Regions from separate parts of the Rhodoferax sp. GW821-FHT07F03 genome, predicted to be linked through region 1. Evidence: predicted binding sites of a transcription regulator. Region 1 holds the regulator's gene; each other region holds the start of a gene.
The links. Region 1 encodes FNR, which switches genes on or off when oxygen is low (the NO sensors DNR and NnrR bind a similar motif). Its sites were predicted from a motif close to TTGATNNNNATCAA; they were not measured.
Positions count from the first base shown of each region.

Region 2: AC07R0_RS20090 (universal stress protein) is a predicted target of FNR. The motif match lies at 3,890-3,903, and genes of this name have one in related genera.
Region 3: arcD (arginine-ornithine antiporter) is a predicted target of FNR. The motif match lies at 3,987-4,000, and genes of this name have one in related genera.

Region 1 is NZ_JBWKQM010000010.1:165,069-172,110, forward strand. Features, by position in the region: gene ccoN (cytochrome-c oxidase, cbb3-type subunit I) at 1-415, shown strand, start outside; gene ccoO (cytochrome-c oxidase, cbb3-type subunit II) at 428-1,138, shown strand; gene AC07R0_RS16855 (cbb3-type cytochrome oxidase subunit 3) at 1,154-1,291, shown strand; gene ccoP (cytochrome-c oxidase, cbb3-type subunit III) at 1,310-2,224, shown strand; gene ccoG (cytochrome c oxidase accessory protein CcoG) at 2,234-3,673, shown strand; gene AC07R0_RS16870 (FixH family protein) at 3,695-3,967, shown strand; gene AC07R0_RS16875 (hypothetical protein) at 3,980-4,228, shown strand; gene fnr (fumarate/nitrate reduction transcriptional regulator Fnr) at 4,206-4,925, opposite strand; gene hemN (oxygen-independent coproporphyrinogen III oxidase) at 5,072-6,454, shown strand; gene AC07R0_RS16890 (sulfite exporter TauE/SafE family protein) at 6,457-7,042, shown strand, end outside.
Region 2 is NZ_JBWKQM010000013.1:68,055-75,096, reverse strand. Features, by position in the region: gene AC07R0_RS20115 (NYN domain-containing protein) at 1-70, opposite strand, end outside; gene gloA2 (SMU1112c/YaeR family gloxylase I-like metalloprotein) at 76-468, opposite strand; gene AC07R0_RS20105 (LytR/AlgR family response regulator transcription factor) at 480-1,220, opposite strand; gene AC07R0_RS20100 (sensor histidine kinase) at 1,234-2,271, opposite strand; gene argH (argininosuccinate lyase) at 2,376-3,785, shown strand; gene AC07R0_RS20090 (universal stress protein) at 3,972-4,409, shown strand; gene AC07R0_RS20085 (SGNH/GDSL hydrolase family protein) at 4,611-5,435, shown strand; gene opgC (OpgC domain-containing protein) at 5,465-6,604, opposite strand; gene AC07R0_RS20075 (response regulator) at 6,787-7,042, shown strand, end outside.
Region 3 is NZ_JBWKQM010000011.1:52,710-59,751, reverse strand. Features, by position in the region: gene arcC (carbamate kinase) at 1-207, opposite strand, end outside; gene argF (ornithine carbamoyltransferase) at 204-1,202, opposite strand; gene AC07R0_RS17755 (arginine deiminase) at 1,217-2,434, opposite strand; gene arcD (arginine-ornithine antiporter) at 2,460-3,905, opposite strand; gene AC07R0_RS17745 (chaperone modulator CbpM) at 4,172-4,510, opposite strand; gene AC07R0_RS17740 (DnaJ C-terminal domain-containing protein) at 4,491-5,420, opposite strand; gene AC07R0_RS17735 (DUF2513 domain-containing protein) at 5,995-6,420, shown strand.

The sequences.
Region 1 (7,042 bases):
CTGGACCATTGGCCACGTGCATTCCGGTGCGCTGGGCTGGGTCGGCTTTGTGTCCATGGGCTCTCTGTACTACCTGATCCCGCGTATGTTTGGCGGCAAGAAGATGCACAGCGTGCCGGCCATCGAGCTGCACTTCTGGATGGCCACCATTGGCGTGGTGCTGTACATCGCCGCTATGTGGATTGCCGGTGTGATGCAGGGCCTGATGTGGCGTGCCATCAATGCCGACGGCACCCTGACCTACACCTTTGTGGAAAGCGTGAAGGCCACCTTCCCGTTCTATGTGGTGCGTGTGGCCGGTGGCGTTCTGTACCTGGGCGGCATGCTGGTCATGGCCTGGAATGTGTGGATGACCGCCATCTCCGGACGCTCGCAACTGGTGCCGGTCCCCAACACGTCGGTGGCCCACGCCTGAGGAATACAACCCATGTCTGACAACAACAAACCCGTGCCCTTCTTCTCGCACGAGAAGATCGAGACCAATAACTTCTTGATGATCGTGCTGATCCTGCTGGTGGTCGCCGTGGGCGGCATGGTGGAGATCGTGCCGCTGTTCTTCCAGAAGTCCACCACCGAGCCGGTCACCGGCCTGAAGCCCTACACACCCTTGCAACTGATGGGCCGCGACATCTACCTGCGCGAAGGCTGCTACGGCTGCCATTCGCAGATGATCCGCCCGTTCCGCGCCGAGACACTGCGCTACGGCCACTACTCGGTGGCGGGTGAATTTGTCTACGACCACCCGTTCCAGTGGGGCAGCAAGCGCACCGGCCCGGACCTGCACCGCGTGGGCGGCAAGTACAGCGACGAATGGCATCGCATCCACCTGCACAACCCGCGCGACGTGGTGCCCGAGTCGAACATGCCGGCCTACCCCTGGTTGGAAAAGGCCCTGCTGGACCCGACCGATGTGGCGCCGCGCATGAAGGCCTTGCGCACCGTGGGCGTGCCCTATACCGACGCCGAAATTGCCGGCGCAGCGGCCGAGGTGAAAGACAAGACCGAACAGGAAGCCCTGATCGCCTACCTGCAGGTGCTGGGCCGTGCGCTGTCTGATCAGTTGGCCGCGCAGGCCGCTGCCACGGCGCCCGCTGCTCCAGCGTCCGCCACGCCCGTTACCCCAGTTAACGCACCTTGATACAGAAAGCCCGCTATGGACGTCACCACCTTGCGCATCGCCGCCACGGTTGTCAGCTTCATCACTTTTGTTGGCATTTTGGTCTGGGCTTTTTCCAGCCGCAACAAAGCCCAGTTTGACGAGGCAGCACAACTGCCTTTCCAGCAAGACTGATTCCCAAGAGGATTTTGTATGAGCGATTTCACAAACAATCTCTGGTCGGTATGTATCGCGGCCATCTCGGTCGTCAGCATTGCTGCCTGCCTGCTGCTGCTTTGGATCACGGCCCGTAAAAAAGTGGCCTTCCAGAGTGACAACACCACCGGCCACGTGTGGGACGGCGACCTGCGCGAGATGAACAACCCCTTGCCCCGCTGGTGGGTGGGCTTGTTCATCTTGACCATCGTGTTCTCGATCGGCTACCTGGCCTTTTATCCCGGCCTGGGCGATTTTGCGGGCAAGCTGGGCTGGACCTCGGCCAACGAATACAGCGACGAAGTGAAGACCGCAGATGCGGCGCTGCAGCCCTTGTATGCCGATTTTGTGGCTCTGCCGCCCGAGCAACTGGCGGGTCGCGCGCCCGCCATGGCGATTGGCGAGCGCCTGTTCATGAACAACTGCGCCCAGTGCCACGGCTCGGACGCCCGTGGCAGCAAAGGCTTCCCCAACCTGACCGATGCCGACTGGCTGCACGGTGGTACGCCGGACAAGATCAAGGAAACCATCACCCATGGCCGCATCGGCCAAATGCCCCCGATGGCCGCCGCAGTGGGCACGCCGGACGACGTGAAGAACGTGGCCAACTATGTGCTGAGCCTGTCGGGCAGCCCGCATGACTCGGTGCGCGCCGGTCTGGGCAAGGCCAAGTTTGGTGTCTGCGCGGCCTGCCACGGGGTGGGCGGCAAGGGCAACCAGGCGCTGGGCGCCCCGAATCTGTCGGACGACATCTGGCTGCACGGTTGGGGCGAGGCCGCCATCATGGAGATGGTCAATAAGGGCAAGATCAACCAGATGCCGGCCCAGCAAGGCAAGCTGACCGAGGCCCAGATCCATGTGTTGACGGCTTACATCTGGGGCATGTCCAACAAGCCCGTGGCCAGCAAGTAGGAGCATGGTGTGAACACCGCCGCGCCCCGCAAGACCATTCCCATCGTGCCTGTGCCCGGAGCAGATGCCGATGAGGTGATGGTGTCGCTGTACGCGGCCAGCAAGAAGATCTACCCACGTTCGGTGCAGGGCCTGTTTGCGCGCTGGCGCTGGGCCATGGTGTTGCTGACGCAGCTGGTGTTCTACGGCCTGCCCTGGCTGCAATGGGGCCAGCGCCAGGCGGTACTGTTTGACCTGGAGGCGCGCCGCTTCTACATCTTTTCACTGGTGTTGTACCCGCAGGATTTCATCTACCTGACCGGGCTGCTGGTGGTGTCTGCGCTGTCCCTGTTTCTGTTCACCGCTGTTGCAGGGCGCCTATGGTGTGGCTTTGCCTGCCCGCAGACGGTGTACAGCGAAATCTTCATGTGGATAGAGCGCCATATCGAGGGCGACCGCGCCGCCCGCATGCGCTTGGATGGCGCGCCCATGTCGGCTAACAAGTTGGCCCGCAAGTCGGCCAAGCACGGCGCTTGGCTGTTACTGTCCCTGTGGACCGGTTTTACCTTTGTCTCGTATTTCACACCCACCTATGCGCTGCTGCAGGAGTCCATGAGCGGTAGCTTTGGTTCGTGGGAAGTGTTCTGGGGTCTGTTCTACAGCTTTGCCACCTATGGCAACGCCGGCTTCATGCGCGAGCAGGTCTGCAAATACATGTGCCCCTATGCGCGCTTCCAGAGCGCCATGTTCGACAAGGACACGCTGATCGTCAGCTACGACACCACCCGTGGCGAGCCCCGGGGCTCGCGTTCGCGCAAGGCGGACCCCGCGGCCCTGGGCCTGGGCTCTTGCGTGGACTGCACGCTGTGCGTCCAGGTCTGTCCCACCGGCATCGATATCCGCGAGGGCTTGCAGTACGAATGCATAGGCTGCGCCGCCTGCGTGGATGTGTGCGACGGCGTGATGGACAAGATGGGCTATGCCCCTGGCCTGATCCGCTTTGCCACCCAGAACGGCATGGCCCAGGGCTGGTCGGGCCGGCAGATACTACGGCGTGTGCTGCGGCCTCGGGTACTGGTCTACGGCACGGTGCTGCTGGTGTTGACGCTGGCGCTGCTGGGCAGCCTGTTGACGCGTACCCCGCTGAAGGTGGACGTGGTGCGTGACCGTGCCGCGCTATCGCGCATTGTGTCCGGTGGCCAGCTGGAAAACGTGTACCGCCTGCAGGTCATGAACGCCAGTGAAGTGCCGCAGCGCTACCGCCTTACAGCCCATGGGCTGGGCGGGTTGGTGCTAGCCTCGGACGAATGGGTGGACCTGGAGCCGGTAGCCTCGCGCTGGGTGGCGGTGCGCCTGCATATCCCTTACGGTTCTGTCGAACCGGGCTCTTACCCGGTATTCTTCGATATTCAGACTGCTGATGGAAGCACCAAGGTATCGGAAAAGTCCACGTTCTTTGTTCCCCGCTGACCATAACTCCAGGAGACTGCCATGCCCTCTCATGTATCTGCTACACCGGTGCCGCTGCCATGGTGGCGCTACGGCTATGTCTGGCTGGTGATTTCTGGCCCGCTGGCCGTGGTGGTGGCGGCCTTGGTATCGGGCTGGATCGCCATCCGCCAGCAGGACCCGGTGTTGGCCCAGGACTACTACCGCCAGGGGCTGGAGATCAATAAGACCCTGGCCGCCCAGGGTCCGCTGGCACCGGCCGAGCAGGGGCGCAACCATGCTGCGTCGCCGCCCGGCTCGGTGCGTACCAAGTAGCCGGAGGGCACTATGCAAAGCTTTAGGGTGGTAGGTGTGGTCTGGCCCGCGTTCCTGGGCGCATGCATACTGGAGATGCTGGTGTTTGCGGTGGTCGATCCCTACAGCCTGCAATGGCTGGGGCAGCCGCTGCCTTTGTCACGCCAGGGCGTGTACAGCCTGGCGTTCTTTGCGTTCTGGGCGGTGGCGGTGCTGGTGGGTTGCCTGACGCTGCTGGTGGGCCAGCCGGTGACAGTGCCTAGAGACAGGGCTGAAGATTGACGATGCGCTTGAGCGCTTCGGTGTCCAGGATGCGGATGTGGCGCTGCTTGACCTCGACCACGCCGTCTTCCACAAATTTGGAGAAGGTGCGGCTCACGGTTTCCAGTTTCAGGCCCAGGTAGCTGCCGATTTCCTCGCGCGTCATGCGCAAGATCAGTTCGGACTGCGAAAACCCGCGCGCATGCAGACGCTGCACCAGGTTCAGCAAAAAGGCCGCCAGGCGTTCCTCGGCGCGCATGCTGCCCAGTAGCAGCATCACGCCGTGCTCGCGCACGATTTCGCGGCTCATGATCTTGTGCACATGGCGCTGCAGGGAGTTGACCTCGCGCGAGAGCTCTTCAATGCGGTGGAAGGGCATTTCGCACACTTCGGCATCTTCCAGGGCCACCGCATCGCAGGTGTGGTGGTCGTTGACGATGCCGTCCAGGCCGATGATTTCGCCAGCCATTTGAAAGCCGGTAACCTGGTCGCGGCCATCTTCGGTGGTGACGGTGGTCTTGAAGAAGCCTGTGCGGATGGCGTACAGCGCCTTGAAGGTTTCGCCGTTATGGAACAACGCCGTGCCTCGCAGTACCTTTCGGCGCACTGCTACCAGGTCGTCAATGCGCTCTAGCTCTTCTTTGTTCAGGCCCAAGGGCATGCACAGCTCACGCAGGTTGCAGTTGGAGCAAGCGACTTTGATTGAGGTGGGGACCATGCGCAGAGTATGAACTTGATGGAGATCAATGGAGCTATTTGATGTATCTCATTGTCTCTGGTGCCATCTGCTGCGGTTTTGATCCACGTCAATGAAACAAGCGTGGCTTCGCGGCACATTCCAGTCATGCAACCTGACTGCCCGCCATGACCCGTGTTTTGCCCGAATTGTTACGCCGTTTTGATGTGCCTGGGCCGCGGTACACGTCCTATCCTACCGCCGACAGGTTTGTCGAGGCCTTTACCTGTGAGGACTATGGCCGGGCCCTGCAGCAACGCAATCAGGGGGCGGCAGCACTGAGCCTGCCCCTGTCGCTATATGTGCACATACCGTTTTGCGAGTCGCTTTGCTACTACTGCGCCTGCAACAAGATCATCACCAAGCGGCATGAGCGCGGAGCCGCCTATCTGCGCTATCTGGAGCGCGAAACCGCTCTGCACACCGCCCAGCTGGGCGAGCGGCGCAATGTCAGCCAACTGCACCTGGGCGGCGGCAGCCCTACTTTTTTGAGTGACGACGAGCTGGCCCAGCTGATGGCCATGTTGCGGCGCCATTTCGTGTTGGCCCCCGGCGGCGAATACTCCATCGAGGTGGACCCCCGCACCGTGGATGCCAAACGCCTGCAGGCCTTGGCCACCTTGGGCTTCAACCGGCTCAGCTTTGGGGTACAGGACTTTGATGCCGACGTGCAAAAAGCGGTGCACCGCATCCAGCCCGCGCAGCAAGTGTTCGAGCTGGTGGAGGTGGCCCGCACGCTGGGCTTTGAGTCCATCAATGTGGACCTGATCTACGGCTTGCCGCGGCAGACGCCGGCATCCTTTGCACGCACGCTGGAGCAGGTGGTAGAGCTGCGGCCCGACCGCATTGCCCTGTACGCCTATGCCCATCTGCCCGAGCGCTTCAAGCCCCAACGCCGCATTCTGGGCGCTGAGCTGCCGGCGGCGGCCGACAAGCTGTCCATGCTGTCGCAGGCCTTCGACACCTTTTTGGAAGCCGGCTATGTGTACATCGGCATGGACCACTTCGCCTTGCCCAACGACGCGCTGGCCATCGCCCAGCGCCAGGGCCGGCTGCACCGCAACTTTCAGGGCTACAGCACCCAGCCCGACTGTGACCTGGTCGGCCTGGGCGTGTCGGCCATAGGCCGCATAGGCGCCACCTACAGCCAGAACGCCAAGACCCTGGAGGAGTACTGCGACCGTATCGACCAGGGCCAGCTACCGGTGGTGCGTGGCCTGGCGCTGAACCGTGACGACCTGGTGCGCCGCGCCATCATCATGGGCCTGATGTGCCAGGGCGAGGTGCAGTTCGAATCCATCGAGCTGGCATTTCTGGTGGATTTCAAAAAGACCTTCGCCGCCGAGCTGGCGGCTCTGCAGCCATTGGTGGAGGCCGGCCTGGTGCAGCTGGAAGACAGCGGTATCCGCGTCACGGCCACCGGCTGGTTCCTGGTGCGCGCGGTGGCCATGGTGTTTGACCGCTACCTGCAGGCTGACCGCAATCGCGCCCGCTTCTCAAGAATCATTTGAACATGCAAACGGGCCTGGCCTGGACCGCACTGCTGATGGGCCTGGCCGGCGGTCCGCACTGCGCCGCCATGTGCGGCGCAGCCTGTGGCAGCCTGGGCCGTCTGGCCGGCGCGCAGCGGCCCTGGCTGGGCATGCTGCAGCTGCAGGCCGGGCGCCTGGTGGGCTACAGCCTGGCCGGTGCGCTGGCGGCCTGGGCGGCCGACAACCTGGCCTGGCTGGCTCGCCAGTCAACCGCGCTGCAGCCGCTGTGGACCCTGTTCCATGTGGCCGTGCTGGTCTGGGGCGGGACTTTGCTGGTTTTGGCACGCCAGCCGGTATGGGTAGACGGCATGGGCCGCAAGCTGTGGGCGCGCCTGCGGGCGAGCTCCGGCGGATATGGCTGGGCCTTTGGCGTGGGCGCGGCCTGGGCCTTCATGCCTTGCGGCCTGCTGTATTCGGCCCTGCTGGTGGCGGCCCTGAGCGGCGGGCCACTGGATGGCGCTTTGTGCATGGCCTTGTTTGCCGCAGGCAGCGCCATCACCCTTATAGCCGGCCCCTGGCTGTGGCTGCGCCTGCAGGCCTGGCGCAGCCCAAAGCGCAAGGAGTGGG
Region 2 (7,042 bases), on a different contig from region 1:
CAAAGCCGTTGGCACGTGAACGGCCGAAGTTGTACATGTACGCGGCGTCTACGATCCAGACTGTTTTCATGGGGGTCACGGGTTCACTTCGTAGAGTTCAAGAGGTAAGCCATCGGGGTCGGCAAAAAAGGTGAAGCGCCGGCCGGTGAATTCATCGACACGCACCGGCTCCACGGCCACGCCGTCAGCTTGCAGGCTGGCGATGTTCGCATCCAGATCCACCACGGCAAACGCCAGGTGGCGCAGGCCACAAGCCTCGGGCCGCGAGGGACGCGGTGGCGGCGCGGGGAAGGAAAACAGCTCAATCTGTGAACCATCGGCCAGCGCCAGGTCCAGCTTGTAGGACTGGCGCTCGGCGCGCAGGTTCTCGGCCACGATGCGCAGGCCCAGGATGCGGGTGTAGAAGTCCCGGGACCGCGCGTAGTCGGAGCAGATGATAGCGGCGTGGTGCAGGCGGCTTAGTTCCATAGGCTCAGAGCTTAACCCGCCATGGCTTCGCGCACCGCTGCCAGTTGGCGGCGCGACACCATCAGCACTTCATCCAGCCCCTGCAGGCGCACGGCCCAGCCCTCGCCCTCCTCGGGGTCGAAATGCTTTTCCAGCGCCCGCAGCGCACGGCGCGACACCAAGGCGTTGCGGTGGACACGGATAAACACACTGGCGTGACGCGCCTCCAGCTCGCTCAAGGAGCCGTCCAGCACATAGCTGCGGCTGGCGGTACGCACGGTGATGTATTTCAGCTCGGCCTTCAGATACAGCACGCTGGCCAGGGGCACGCGCTCGGTGCGGCCGCGGTCGTGTATCACCAGCACATCCTGCATCAAATCGGGCTCTGGCGCAGGTGCTGCCTGCAGCAGCCGCTCCACTTTCTGTAGCGCTTGCTGCAGGCGCTCCAGGCGCACCGGCTTGGTCAAGTAATCTGCCGCGGCCAGGTCAAAGGCCTGCAGCGCATGGCCGGCGTGGGCGGTAACGAAGACCACGGCCGGCGGCCGGGGCAGGGCCTGCAGCTGCTGGGCCAGTTGCAGACCGTCCATGCCGGGCATGTGGATGTCCAGCAGCAGCAGGTCCACCGTCTGGCTGGCCAGCGCGGCGCAGGCCTGCTGCGCGTTCGCCGCCTCGGCCACCACTTGGGCTGCCGGCGCCTTGCAGTCGCCCAGCAGGGTGCGCAGCCGGGCGCGGGCCAGCGCCTCGTCGTCCACGATCAATATGCGCAGTGTCATGGGCCGCGTCCTTTCATGCCGGTATCTCGATGCGCACCAGGTAGATGCCATCCTTCAGCACCGCCTGGAACTGGCCCTGCACGTCGTGCAGCAGCTTCAGGCGGTCGCGCACATTGTCCAGCGCCACGCCAAAGCCGGCGGCGCCCGGCCCGGCGGGCACAGTGTTGCTGATCTTGATGACCACCGTGTCGCCGCGCCGCTCGGTGCTGATGCGCAGGTCGGCCCCGCTGGCGCTGGGCTCCACACCGTGCTTGACGGCGTTCTCCACCAGCGGCTGCAGCAGCAGGGGCGGCAGCTGGGCCTGGGCGGCGCGCAGGTCCAGCGCCCAGTGGATGCGCAGGCGCTCGCCAAAGCGCACCTGCTCAATGGACAGGTAGCGCTCGGCCAAGGTGGTCTCCTGCTCCAGCGTGACGGACTCGCCCTGGTCCACCAGCGCGTGGCGAAACAGGTCGCTCAGGTCTTCCAGCAGGGCTTCGGCCCGGGCCGGCTCGGCGCGCACCAGGGCAATCGCGCTGTTCAGCGTATTGAACAAGAAATGTGGCCGGATGCGCGCCTGCAGCTCACCCAGCCGCGCCGTAGTGGCAGCTGGCGTACGGGCGCGGGCGCGCAGCACCAAGCCAGCCACCACCATGGCGGACAACCAGGCGCCGGCCGCCGCGCAGGCCAGCCAGGGCACGGGGTCCATCAGGCCGATCAGGGCCAGCATGCCGCAGCCGTACAGGCCGGCCAGCGCGCCCAGCAGCACCCCGGCCACATACTGCGCCCAGGGTGGCAGGCGCGCCAGCGTGCGCTTTAGGCTACAAGCGGCCAGCAGCCAGACCAGCACGGCAGGCAAGGCGCCACCAGTCCACAGGGCCAGCCGAGTCAGCCAATCGCCCGCGCCCAGGGCCCCAAACAGCGCGGCCACGGCCACCGCCAGCTCGACAAACAACACGGCGCGCAGGATCACACCCACCTGGCAGGCATCAAATACCAGGGCCCTGGACACGCGCGTGGGGGCGTCCGGGTCGGCTAGCGTACCGAAGCTCGATAAAATTTGCGTCTCTTGCATACCAACGTCCATGACAAGACCCGATTATTGGGTATGAACCGGCCGTTGGTACGCCACTCCATCTCCCCCTCTGCCACATTGGTGCCTGCCGCATGTCCTCCTCCATAAACCAACTCGACAAAAAATCCGAAGCCTGGTCGGCCCTGTTCTCCGAGCCCATGAGCGATCTGGTCAAGCGCTACACCTCCAGCGTGTTTTTTGACAAGCGCCTGTGGCAGGCCGACATTGCCGGCAGCCTGGCCCATGCCGAGATGCTGGCCGCGCAGAACATCATCGCAGCCCAAGACCATGCAGACATCCAGCGCGGCCTGGCGCAGATCAGCGCCGACATCGAGTCCGGCAACTTCGAATGGAAGCTGGACCTGGAAGACGTGCACCTGAACATCGAAGCCCGGCTGACCCAGCTGGTCGGCGACGCCGGCAAGCGCCTGCACACCGGCCGCAGCCGCAACGACCAGGTCGCCACCGACGTGCGCCTGTGGCTGCGCGGCGAGATGGACCTGATCAACGGCCTGCTGACCGACCTGCAGCTGGCCCTGGTCAGCATCGCCGAGAAGAATGTGGATGTGGTGATGCCCGGCTTCACCCACCTGCAGGTGGCCCAGCCGGTGAGCTTCGGCCACCACATGCTGGCCTATGTGGAAATGTTCGCCCGCGACGCCGAACGCATGCTGGACGTGCGCAAGCGCGTCAACCGCCTGCCGCTGGGCAGCGCCGCCCTGGCCGGCACCAGCTACCCGCTGGACCGCGAGCGCGTCGCCAAGACTTTGGGCATGGTGGATGTGAACGGGTTCCCCGTGGTCTGCCAGAACAGCCTGGACGCCGTCAGCGACCGCGACTTTGCGATTGAATTCACCGCCGCCGCCAGCATCGCCATGGTGCACATCAGCCGGCTCAGCGAAGAGCTGGTGCTGTGGATCAGCCAGAGCTTTGGCTTCATCGACATTGCCGACCGCTTCTGTACCGGCTCCAGCATCATGCCGCAGAAGAAGAACCCCGACGTGCCCGAACTGGCGCGCGGCAAGACCGGCCGCGTGGTCGGCCACCTGATGGGCCTGATCACCCTGATGAAGGGCCAGCCCCTGGCCTATAACAAGGACAACCAGGAAGACAAAGAGCCGCTGTTCGACACCGTGGACACCCTCAAGGACACGCTGCGCATCTTCGCCGAGATGGTCGGCGGCATCACCGTCAAGGCCGAGGCCATGGAGCGCGCCGCGCTGCGCGGCTACGCCACCGCCACCGACCTGGCCGACTACATGGTCAAAAAAGGCCTGCCCTTCCGCGACGCGCACGAGGCCGTGGCCCATGCGGTGAGGGCCGCGATCGCACACAGCGTGGACCTGTCCGAGCTGCCGTTGAGCGTGCTGCAGCAGTTCAACCCGAAGATCGAAAAAGACGTGTACGACGTGCTCAGCCTGCGCGGCTCCATGAACGCCCGCAATACCCTGGGCGGCACCGCGCCGGCCCAGGTCAGCGCGCAAATCGCACGGCACCGCGCCCGTCTGGCCTGAACCACAGCGCTAGCAAATAAATAGCTGCCAGCGCAGGTATTACCTGCGCCGGAGGGCTATTTTTTATGCAACAAAACAAAGGCTTACACCTGATACACACTGGCTTGACGCAGATCAACTGCAGTGTCGGGCCATCGGTCGCACAATGCCATCACACACCACACATAGTGGATGGAAGGAGCGACTATGTTGAAACACATTTTGCTGGCCACCGACGGATCTGCCGCCTCTGACCATGCGGCCGAAATGGCCGTGGATCTGGCGCGCAATATGGGCGCCAAACTGACAGTTCTGTATGCCGTAGACCCTTACCCTTATCTGGCCGTGGGCGAAATGAGCACCGAAGGCCTGCAGCACTACATGTCAGCCGCACAACAGGATGCCGCCGCCGCCCACAGCAAGGTGGCTGCCCTGTGCAAGCAGGGCAGCGCAGTGACGTTGATCCCGGTGACTGTGGAAGAGCGTGCCGTGGCCAGCGCCATCGTGGAGTACGCCAATGGCCAGGACGTAGACCTGATCGTCGTGGGCTCGCACGGGCGCTCGGGCATTGCCCGGTTGCTGCTGGGCAGCATCGCCACCAAGGTGCTGGCCGAATCCACGCTACCGGTGCTGGTGGCACGCTGACTGATTACGCTCAGCCACCGGCCCGGCTGAGCACCCAAAAAGCCACAAAAAGCTTTAAAAGCTGTGGGCGAGCCGGGCTAAAACAGGCGTGGCACGACAAGCAGGCGTAGTATTTAGGCATCTGGATTGCTTAGCAATATCTGCATCCTTATCTACCTGGTACTTGATGCCGCATTGCCATTTTCCACAATGCCCTGTCCCATGAAACCCGCCCGCTCCACCGTTGCCCACTACAGCCGTCGCGTCAAAGCGCTCACAGCTTTGCTGGTGCTTTCGGGTGCGATCCACAAGGCGGGTGCCGAAGCACCGTTATTCCCCGTAGCCCTGGCGGTATCCACGCCTGTTCCGGTGGGGGGCGGACAGGCTTCGGCTCCGCTATTGAGCCCACAGACCCGCTGGCAAAGCAGCTTGGATGCATTTGCCAAAGCCGACAACGAACGGCTGCCTGCCAGTGATGGCGTTCTTTTTGTGGGTAGCTCCACGATCAGGATGTGGACCAGCCTGTCGGACGATTTCAGACAGGTGCCGGTGATCATCAACCGCGGTTTTGGTGGTTCCACCATGGCCGATTGCAACCACTTCGTGCGCGAACTGGTGATCCGCTACAAGCCCAAGCAGGTGCTGGTGTATGCAGGCGATAACGATTTGGCCGAAGGTCGCAGTCCAGCCGATGTGAGAGACAGCTTTGCAAAGTTTGTACGCAGCGTGAGGGCGGAGTTGCCAGAAGCCCGCATTTCCTACATCTCGATCAAGCCCAGCCCGTCGCGCGTTGAACTGCTGCCAAAAATCAAGCAGACCAATGCACTGATCTCCGACTATGTGCACAGCTTGCAAGACGTGCGCTACATCGACATCTTCCAGCCTATGTTGAACGCTGAGGGCCAACCCCGGCCCGAGCTGTTTCAACCCGATCAGCTGCATCTGAATGAAGCCGGCTACCGGCTATGGAAGTCGATCATTGCCGCGCAGCTTCCGGCGTCCGCGCCAGCCCAAGTGCCGACTGCGCAAATTGCCGGCAGCCATTAAAGGCCACTGTCAACGCCACGCTTTCAAAATTAAAAGCGCACACCCGAGCCGCGAATCCCCACCTCCATCCGGTGCAAGCGGTCCAGCCTGAGCGATACCCGGGCAACCCCATAAAGCACACCAAAGCAGCCCGCCAGCAACACCACATCCACCCACCAGGCGTGGGCGAACGGGTCGCTTCCCAAAAAAGTCAGCGCCAGCAAAACGATCACCAAATGCGCGGAAAACACGGGCAATGAGGCTGCACCCAGCACCTCCAGCCATGGCAGGCTCGATATCCGCGACGCAAGCGCAGGACCAAAATGAAGAACCACCACCATCAATGCAAATAAATCCAGCAGCCGCAGCGGCCCGAGCAACCATTTGTCAAACAGCATATTCAGGTTTTGATCGGCACCAAAGGGCGCTTGCCCCACGCCGTGCCGCCATACGAACCCGGCAAACGCCATCAGCACCGCCAACACAACGGCCCAGTGCGGAAACACAAAAGGCCGCGCATCCTTCGCATGGCGGCTAGCCCCCATCCACAGGCCCAACACCCAAAGAAACTGCCATGAAAACACCGAGAACGCACCAACTTCACGGATAGGCACAACCAACCCCGTTAACGCAACGGTGGCGCCATACACCCATGCCCCTAGCCCAAATTGCGACAACAGCCATGCGCATAGGCTCCAGGTCATCACCCCGTTCCATCCGTGCCGCAAGGCATATGCCAAAACCCAGGGACTGGCCAGCATATAGAGGATATACATGGGCAGGATGTCCAGCAGCGGCGGCATATATACAAGCAACAACCCAGCCCCCAATGCGGTCAACGGCTGCGCCAGGTAAAAAGACATCAAGTTGGTCACGGCGGGTTGCTCCACCCGCAAACCGACTGCGGCAACGGCCGTGAATAGAAACAACAGCATGGCGACATGGCATGCATAGACCTTGATGGCCCGCTTCCAGAACGCCATACGCATGGCGTCAATGCCATCCCGTTGCGCCAACTTGGCGTATACCAAGCCCGCCATGTACGCGGACAAAAGTACAAACCCCTCGGCGGCCGATACAAATCCAAAGGGCTGCCCGAGGGGCGAACTCAGCCGCGTGGGTAAGTGCGTCACCGTCATGAGCACCAGCATCAGGCCGCGCATAGCATCCAGCTCCCAACGCCGCGTCATGGAAGGCTCACCTTAAGGCACACAACATCAATGTAGAAAACACGACGAATTTGCATAAAACATGGCTTGCGGAACAGCGGCTTGCGGTAGCGAAAGTGCATGCCTTCGGCAACGCCGTGGCGCCGAAGCTGCTTAAGCCCCACCTAAGCCGGAGGCCGCGATAATTGCACGGAGGAAACACAATGCGACTACTGCTCGTCGAAGATGATCCCATGATTGGCGAAACTGTGCTCGACGTACTGCGCGCCGAGCACTTCGCCGTGGACTGGGTCAAAGACGGCGCCATGGCAGACACCGCGCTGAGCACCCAACAGTACGACTTGGTGCTGCTGGACCTGGGCCTGCCCAAAAAAGACGGGCTGGACGTGCTCAAGTCCCTGCGCTTGCGCAAGGACAGCACACCGGTACTGATCGTCACCGCGCGCGATGCCGTGGCCG
Region 3 (7,042 bases), on a different contig from region 1:
GCTGTCCACCGCGTTATAGGCGGCGGACTGCAGCGCCAGCAAACCCACTTGCGGCCCGTTGCCATGGGTCAGCACCAGTGCGTGGGCGCTGGCGATACGGGCCAGCTGGGTGGCGGCGCGGCGGATATTGGCCAACTGGTTGTCGGCGCTCAGCGCCTGGCCGCGCCGCAGCAGCGCATTACCGCCCAAAGCGACGACGAGCTTCATGCCAGCGTGGCCACGAGCACTGCCTTGATGGTGTGCAAGCGGTTCTCGGCCTGGCTGAAGACTATGGACGCATCGGATTCGAAGACCTCATCAGTCACCTCGATCTCGCTCAGTCCATAGCGCTCGTGGACCTGGCGGCCCACCTCGGTGTCCAGGTTGTGGAAGGCGGGCAGACAGTGCATGAAGCGCGAGCGCGGTTTGTGGGTGGCCTGCATCAGCGTGGCGTTGACCTGGTAGGGCAGGAGTTGGTCGATGCGCTTCTTCCACACCTCGTCTGGTTCGCCCATGGAAACCCAGACATCGGTGTAGACAAAGTCGGCCAGCGCCACGGCTTTGAGCGGGTCGGTCTCCAGGGTGATGCGGGCGCCGGTGCTGAGGGCCAGTTCACGCATCTGCGCCACCAGTGCTGCCGGTGGCTGCAGCTCCGGGGGAGCGGCGATGCGCACGTCCATGCCCATCTGCGTGCCGCCAATCAGCAGCGAGCAGCCCATGTTGAAGCGTGCGTCGCCCAGGTAGCAGAACGACAGCTCGTGCAGCGGCTTTTCGCCAAACTCCTGCATGGTCAGCAGATCGGCCAGTACCTGGGTGGGGTGGGCTTCATCGGTCAAGCCATTCCACACCGGCACGTGGGAAAAGCGCGCCAGGTCTTCCACCACGCTTTGGTGAAAGCCGCGGTACTCGATGCCGTCGTACATGCGGCCCAGCACCCGGGCCGTGTCCTTCAGCGATTCCTTGTGGCCCATTTGCGAGCCCACCGAATCGATGTAGGTCACATGGCCGCCCTGGTCGTGCACGGCTACCTCGAAGGCGCAGCGGGTGCGGGTGGAGGCTTTTTCAAAGATCAGCGCGATGTTCTTGCCCTGCAGCCTAGGGTGTTCTGTGCCGGCTGTCTTGGCACGTTTCAGGTCGGCGGCCAGGTCCAGCAGATAGCGGATGTCGTCGGGGCTGAAGTCTTGCAGCGTCAGCAGGCTGCGGTTGCGGAGGTTGAAGGCCATGGGGGTTTCTCTGGTTAGATGGGGTCGCGTTCGATGGGGCAGGACATGCAGTGGCTGCCGCCGCGCCCGCGCCCCAGCTCGCCGCTGGGCACGGTGATGACCTCCACCCCGGCCTTGCGCAGCAAGGTGTTGGTGTAGGTGTTGCGGTTGTAGGCCATGACCACGCCGGGGGCCAGAGCCAGCAGGTTGTTGCCGTCGTCCCACTGCTCGCGTTCGGCCTCGTAGCTGTCGCCGCCGGTGGCCACGCTGCGCAGCCGGGGCAGGCCGATGGCAGTGGCGACCACATCCAGGAAGGGCTGCGTCTCGGTGCGTACATCTAGCGTGCCTTCGGTTTTGCCGGGGCGTAGGCTGTGCACGCGGATGGCGTCCACCACGTCGGGGAACACCGTCACTAGGTCTACATCGCAAAAGCTGAACACGGTATCCAGATGCATGGCGCCGCGTGACTTGGGCAACTGCGCGGCCAGCACATGGATGGCCGCACCCTGGGCGAACAGGCGCCGGGCCAGCTGGCTCACACCCTGCGGCGAGCTGCGTTCGCCCATGCCGACCAGCACCACGCCGTGGCCCATCGGCATCACATCCCCGCCTTCCAGCGAGGCCAGGCCGTGGTCGGTGTCCGGGTCGCCCCACCACTCGGTGACCTTGCCCGCAAACACGGGGTGGAAGCGGTACACCGCCGCCATCAGCAGCGTCTCCTGGCGGCGGGCCGGCCAGTACATGGGGCTGAGCACCACGCCGGAGCCTATCCAGCAGCTGTTGTCGCGGGTGAACAAGGTGTTGGGCAGCGGTGGCAGCAGCAGGTCGGCGGGGCTGGCGCAGCGGGCCAGCAGGCCGTCCATCTCAAACGGCAGCTCGGCCCGGGCTACACCGCCGATCAGGTGTTGGGCCAGCAGCGCGGGTGGCAATGTCTCCAGCCAGGGGCGCAGCTGCGCGGCAGTTTCTGCGTCTACGAAGTTGGGGCTGAGCTTGCGGTCCAGCAGCCAGGTGCGTGCAGTGGGGATGGCAACTGTATCGGCCAGCAGGTCGTGCAGTTCCAGCACTTCCACGTCGCGCTCGGCCATGGCCGAGGTGAAGGCGTCATGGTCGTTACGGGCCTGCGCCACCCACAGCACATCGTCAAACAGCAGCTCGTGGCAGTTGGCGGGGGTCAGGCGCTTTTGTGCCAGGCCGGGGCGGCAGACCAGCACTTTGCGCAGGCGGCCAACTTCGGAGTACAGGCCTTTGAGCAGGGTTGTCATGGTGATGCGTCCGGTTCTATAAGCTGAGTTGGCCCACGCTGAGCAAGTAGGCTGCGACCAGGGCCAGCGCCACCAGCAGCGCCAGTACCAGCCATTCCCAGGGGGTGAAGGCTTTTTCAGCGCGCTGGCGTTTGGCCACGATGTACAGCAGCGCACCGGGGGTGTAGAGCAGGGCGCTGAGCAGCAAGTACTTCAGCCCAGCGGCATACAGCAGCCAGCCGCAATACACCGTGGCTAGAGCGGCGATAGCGATGTCACTGCGGTGCTGTGCAGCCCGTGGACCTTCGCCGCGCCAGCTCAGCACCAGGCCGTAGACGGCGCTGAACAGATAGGGCACCAAAATCATTGCCGTGGACAGCGAGATCAGCGCCAGGTAGGACGCCTTCCAGAACAGCGTGACCAGCAAAAACACCTGCACCATGCCGTTGGTCAGCCACAGCGCGTTGGCGGGTACGCCTTTAGGGTTCTGCTTTGCCAGCCAGGACGGCATGACACCGCCGCCGGCCGGGGTGAACAGCGACTCCGCCGCCAGCAGCGTCCAGGCCAGGAAGCCACCGCCTACGGACACGATCAAGCCCAGCGTGATAGCTACCGCGCCCCAGGTACCCACCGCCTTCTCCAGCACACCGGCCATGGACGGGTTCTTCAGCCCGGCCAATTCAGGCTGGGTGGTGATGCCCAGCGACAGCAGCGATACCGCCATCAGCAGCAATAAACACAGCAGAAAGCCGATGACGGTGGCACGGCCCACGTCCTTGCGCTCGCGGGCTCGGGCCGAATAGACGCTGGCGCCCTCGATGCCGATGAACACCCATACGGTGACCAGCATGGTGCTTTTGACCTGGTCCAGCACCGAGCCCAGCTTGGCATCGCCCCAGAAATCCAGCCGGAAGGTATCCACCTGAAAGGCCATGGCCACCAGCACGATGAACAGCAGCAGCGGCACCACCTTGGCCAACGTGACCACCGCATTCAGCACTGCCGCACCCTGTATGCCGCGCAGCACCAGCGCATGGATCACCCACAGTGCGACCGACGCGCCCAGCACGGCCGCAGGTGTGTTGCCCTCGCCCAGCACCGGGAAGAAATAGCCCAGCGCACCAAAGGCCGCCACCAGGTAGCCCACGTTGCCGATCCAGGCGCTGATCCAGTAGCCCCAGGCCGAATTGAAGCCCACGTAGTCGCCCGACAAGGCCTGGGCGTAGGCGTAGACGCCGTTGTCCAGCTCAGGCTTGCGCAGCGACAGCATTTGGTACACGCGGGCCAGGGTCAACATGCCCACACCGGTGATGATCCAGCCCAGCAGGATGGCGCCTGCACCGGCGCCCGCCGCCATGTTCTGCGGCAACCCGAAGATGCCACTGCCAATGATGGAGCCCACCACCAGCGCCACCAGCAGGCCGAGGCCCAAGGTGCCTGGCGCGCGCGCCTGTACAAGCGGGCTTGGTGTTGCAACGTTCATGGTGTTATCTCTTGCATGGATGGGAGGATCGGGCCTGGTTCGGCGCTTGCACTAATGTTGTACAGACCGGTATCGGGTCGGCTGATCTATGTCAATGTTTCGCGCGGGTACTGCAAGTTAGACCGCTTATGCAAGCTGGGTTACGGGCTTGAAATGCCAGCGTGCAAGAGCAGCTTCCCGATCAGGGTGTTGCAAGCCATTGAGGCCTCTAGCGCTTATTCTGTCTGCGTGGGTAGCTATCTTTATTGATACTGCACGACGCCGCACTAAGCAAGGGCGTGGGACGGCAATTGGGCCTGCAGCGACCGCACTTGGCGCTCCAGTGCCTCGATGCGGTTGAGGTGACCGAGCAGCAAGGCCACGCTGAACAGGTCCAGGTCAAAGTCCTTGCGCAATTTGGCCGCAGTGCGTAGCGGGGCCACCCATTCGGCGCTGAAGGCGGACTCTTGCGGGGCGGCTTGTAGGGGGGCTAGCGGCACCAGGGCGCTGTAGTCGATCAGCTCTTCCAGGTCGGCGGTGCCCATTCCGCAGCAGCGGGATAGTTCGGCCAGGGTCATGGTCTCGCTGGCATCCAGCCAGACCCATTCAACGAGGGTGAGGTTCATGGTGCGACTCCTTGGGTGGCGTTTGGCGTGGATTGAAATGGGAGATGCGCGACAGCTCTACGTAAAGCTCGCGTTCCTGGTCCGACAGCGTGGTGGGTACATCAATATGGACAAGTGCATAGAGGTCGCCGAACCCGCTTTTCCCTTGGGCCAGGCCCCGGCCTCGCAAGCGCAACTTGCGGCCTGAGCGGGTGCCTTGCGGCACGGTCAGCAACACCGGGCCGTCCAGCGTGGGCACCTCGATTTCCGCGCCCAAGGTCGCTTCCCACGGAGTCAGCGTCAGGTCAAAGTACAGGTCGTGGTGGTCCGGGCGGAACAAGGGATGGGGCGCCAGCGTGATGTGCAGGTAGATGTCGCCATCGGCCCCACCGTTGCGCCCCTTGCCGCCTTTGCCGCGCAGCCTGAGCTTTTGGCCCTCGCGTGTGCCGGGTGGGATGCTGACCTCCAATGTGCGCGTGCCACCGGTATCAGCCAGGTTCAGGTTGAGTGTGCAGCCCCGGTGTGCGTCCTCCAGGCTGATCTGTACCGTGTTTTCATAGTCATGGCCGGGTGTGGACACAGGCGCGCGGGCCGATCCTCGGCGGCCATGGCCCATGGCCGCCAGCAGGTCGGCCAGGTCCATGTCGTCAAACGATGCAGCATCTGCCGCATGTTCGTGCCGCCATTGGGGTGGTGGTGCAAATTCTTCTCCAGCCCGTGGCTGGCCTAGCGCATCGTAGGCGGCCCGCTTCTCGGGGTCCTTGAGGGTGGCGTAGGCCTCAGCGGCATCCTTGAAGCGGGCTTCGGCATCGCTTGCCTTGGAGACGTCGGGGTGGGTCTGGCGCGCCAGTTTGCGATAGGCCTTTTTGATCTGGTCCAGGCTGGCATCGCGCGGTAAGCCCAGCGTGGCGTAGTAGTCTTTGTATTGCATAGCGGGTGGCCTTACGTAAAAGACGCATTCATGGGCCGGGTGTTCTGCACCCATGTGCCCGAACCTTAGGTTGCCGCGTTGCTGGCCGGCTTGTGCACGGCGAATGTATGGCCGCAGAAACCCATTCCCATGGTGTCCGCATCTGTGCCGGGCAGGCTGATCTATGTCAAGGTTTTGCTTGGAACTTGCAGCTGCGGAAGTTCAGCCGCTATCTCTGCAGCCGGGCAGTGCAGAGTCAATGATTGACAGCAGATGGCACAACAAGCTGTGCCTGCGCCACTATGGTGGTGGGCGCAAGGTACTGCGCATAGAGCATTTGTCTACACACTGCACATCCACAGCAAGGGGGCAGGGAAGTCCAACAGAAAAAGGGTTGCGACCTGTCCGGGTGTCCCGTTTTGATGGTCGGGGTGAGAGGATTCGAACCTTCAATCCTAGCCTGAAAACGCCTGTAAGCCGTTGATTTTGCTAGGACGCTCCGCCATGTGTCAGTGCATTTTGGTGCGTCTAATTGACACACTGGTTTCTAGTATATCGTCACGTTACTTCGTGTCACCTGTTTATGAGGACGTGTATGAAACGTGATTGGGACTTGATCCGAGCGCAGCTTACGGCCATTGAGGAAGACAAGGATTTCAAGGCGACAGTATTTGCAGACATTCCGCCCGAGCCTAAATGGACTACGCAAACTGAGGCTGTTTTTACGGCGGAACATGCGGAGTACAAAAAGATTGAGGCGCGAATCTTTGGGCACCTAGAGTTGCTTGTGAACAATGGGTATGTGGAGGGCGTAATCCTGAGCCGCTACTTAAGCGGGGACTACGGCTACGCTGCAAGCGACCCGCGTTTGACCATGGCCGGACATGACTTACTCGATACGATCCGCTCTGACACGCTTTGGTCTTCAATCAAGACAACGGCAAAAACAAAAGGTATTGAGCTTACGTTTGATTCAGTTAAGGCGCTGGCCGCATTCACCCTCAAGTCCATGCTGGGTTAAAGGCGGATTTACAAAAAAGCAGGTGCGCACAAGTACACGCGGTCTTCACCAAAGTTACTCAGGCTGGGCCGTTTGGCCTGAGGTAGGCGTCCCGGCCCATCTCGACAAACCCCTCGTGGGCAAAGCGAGGGCATGCATTGACCGATAGGGCTGCTGAGAGGCCGAAGCCTTTAACGAACATTGTCAGAGCCACGCAATGACCAGGGCAGGCCAAACGAGCAACCCGACTATAAAGAGCATGGACAGGAACAATGAGGCGTACCAGCGGATTGCCCCACGCAGATATGGTGGCAGTTTGCGGAACGCCTCACTAGTAAGCATATTGCCACGCTCAGGGTGGAACCATGTGCAGGCGCATAGCAGTCCCCACGGAACGACGACGAGCGGGCCGAAGAACGGAGCGACGAAAGACGCGAGTGAGGGCCGTAGCACGAGCAGCGTAACCCCAAGTGTGATGCTGAGGAGGGATGCTGCAAGGAACCACCAGCGGTACGCAAACAGGCGGGACGCCAGCGTAGATGCCATCAAGGGACTCATGGCTCTCCCCCTGCATTGTCGGTGTGCATTTTCGTCGGCCTCTGCTTACCTCCCATGTTCTTCCCTCCGTTTACTCGCATGCTAC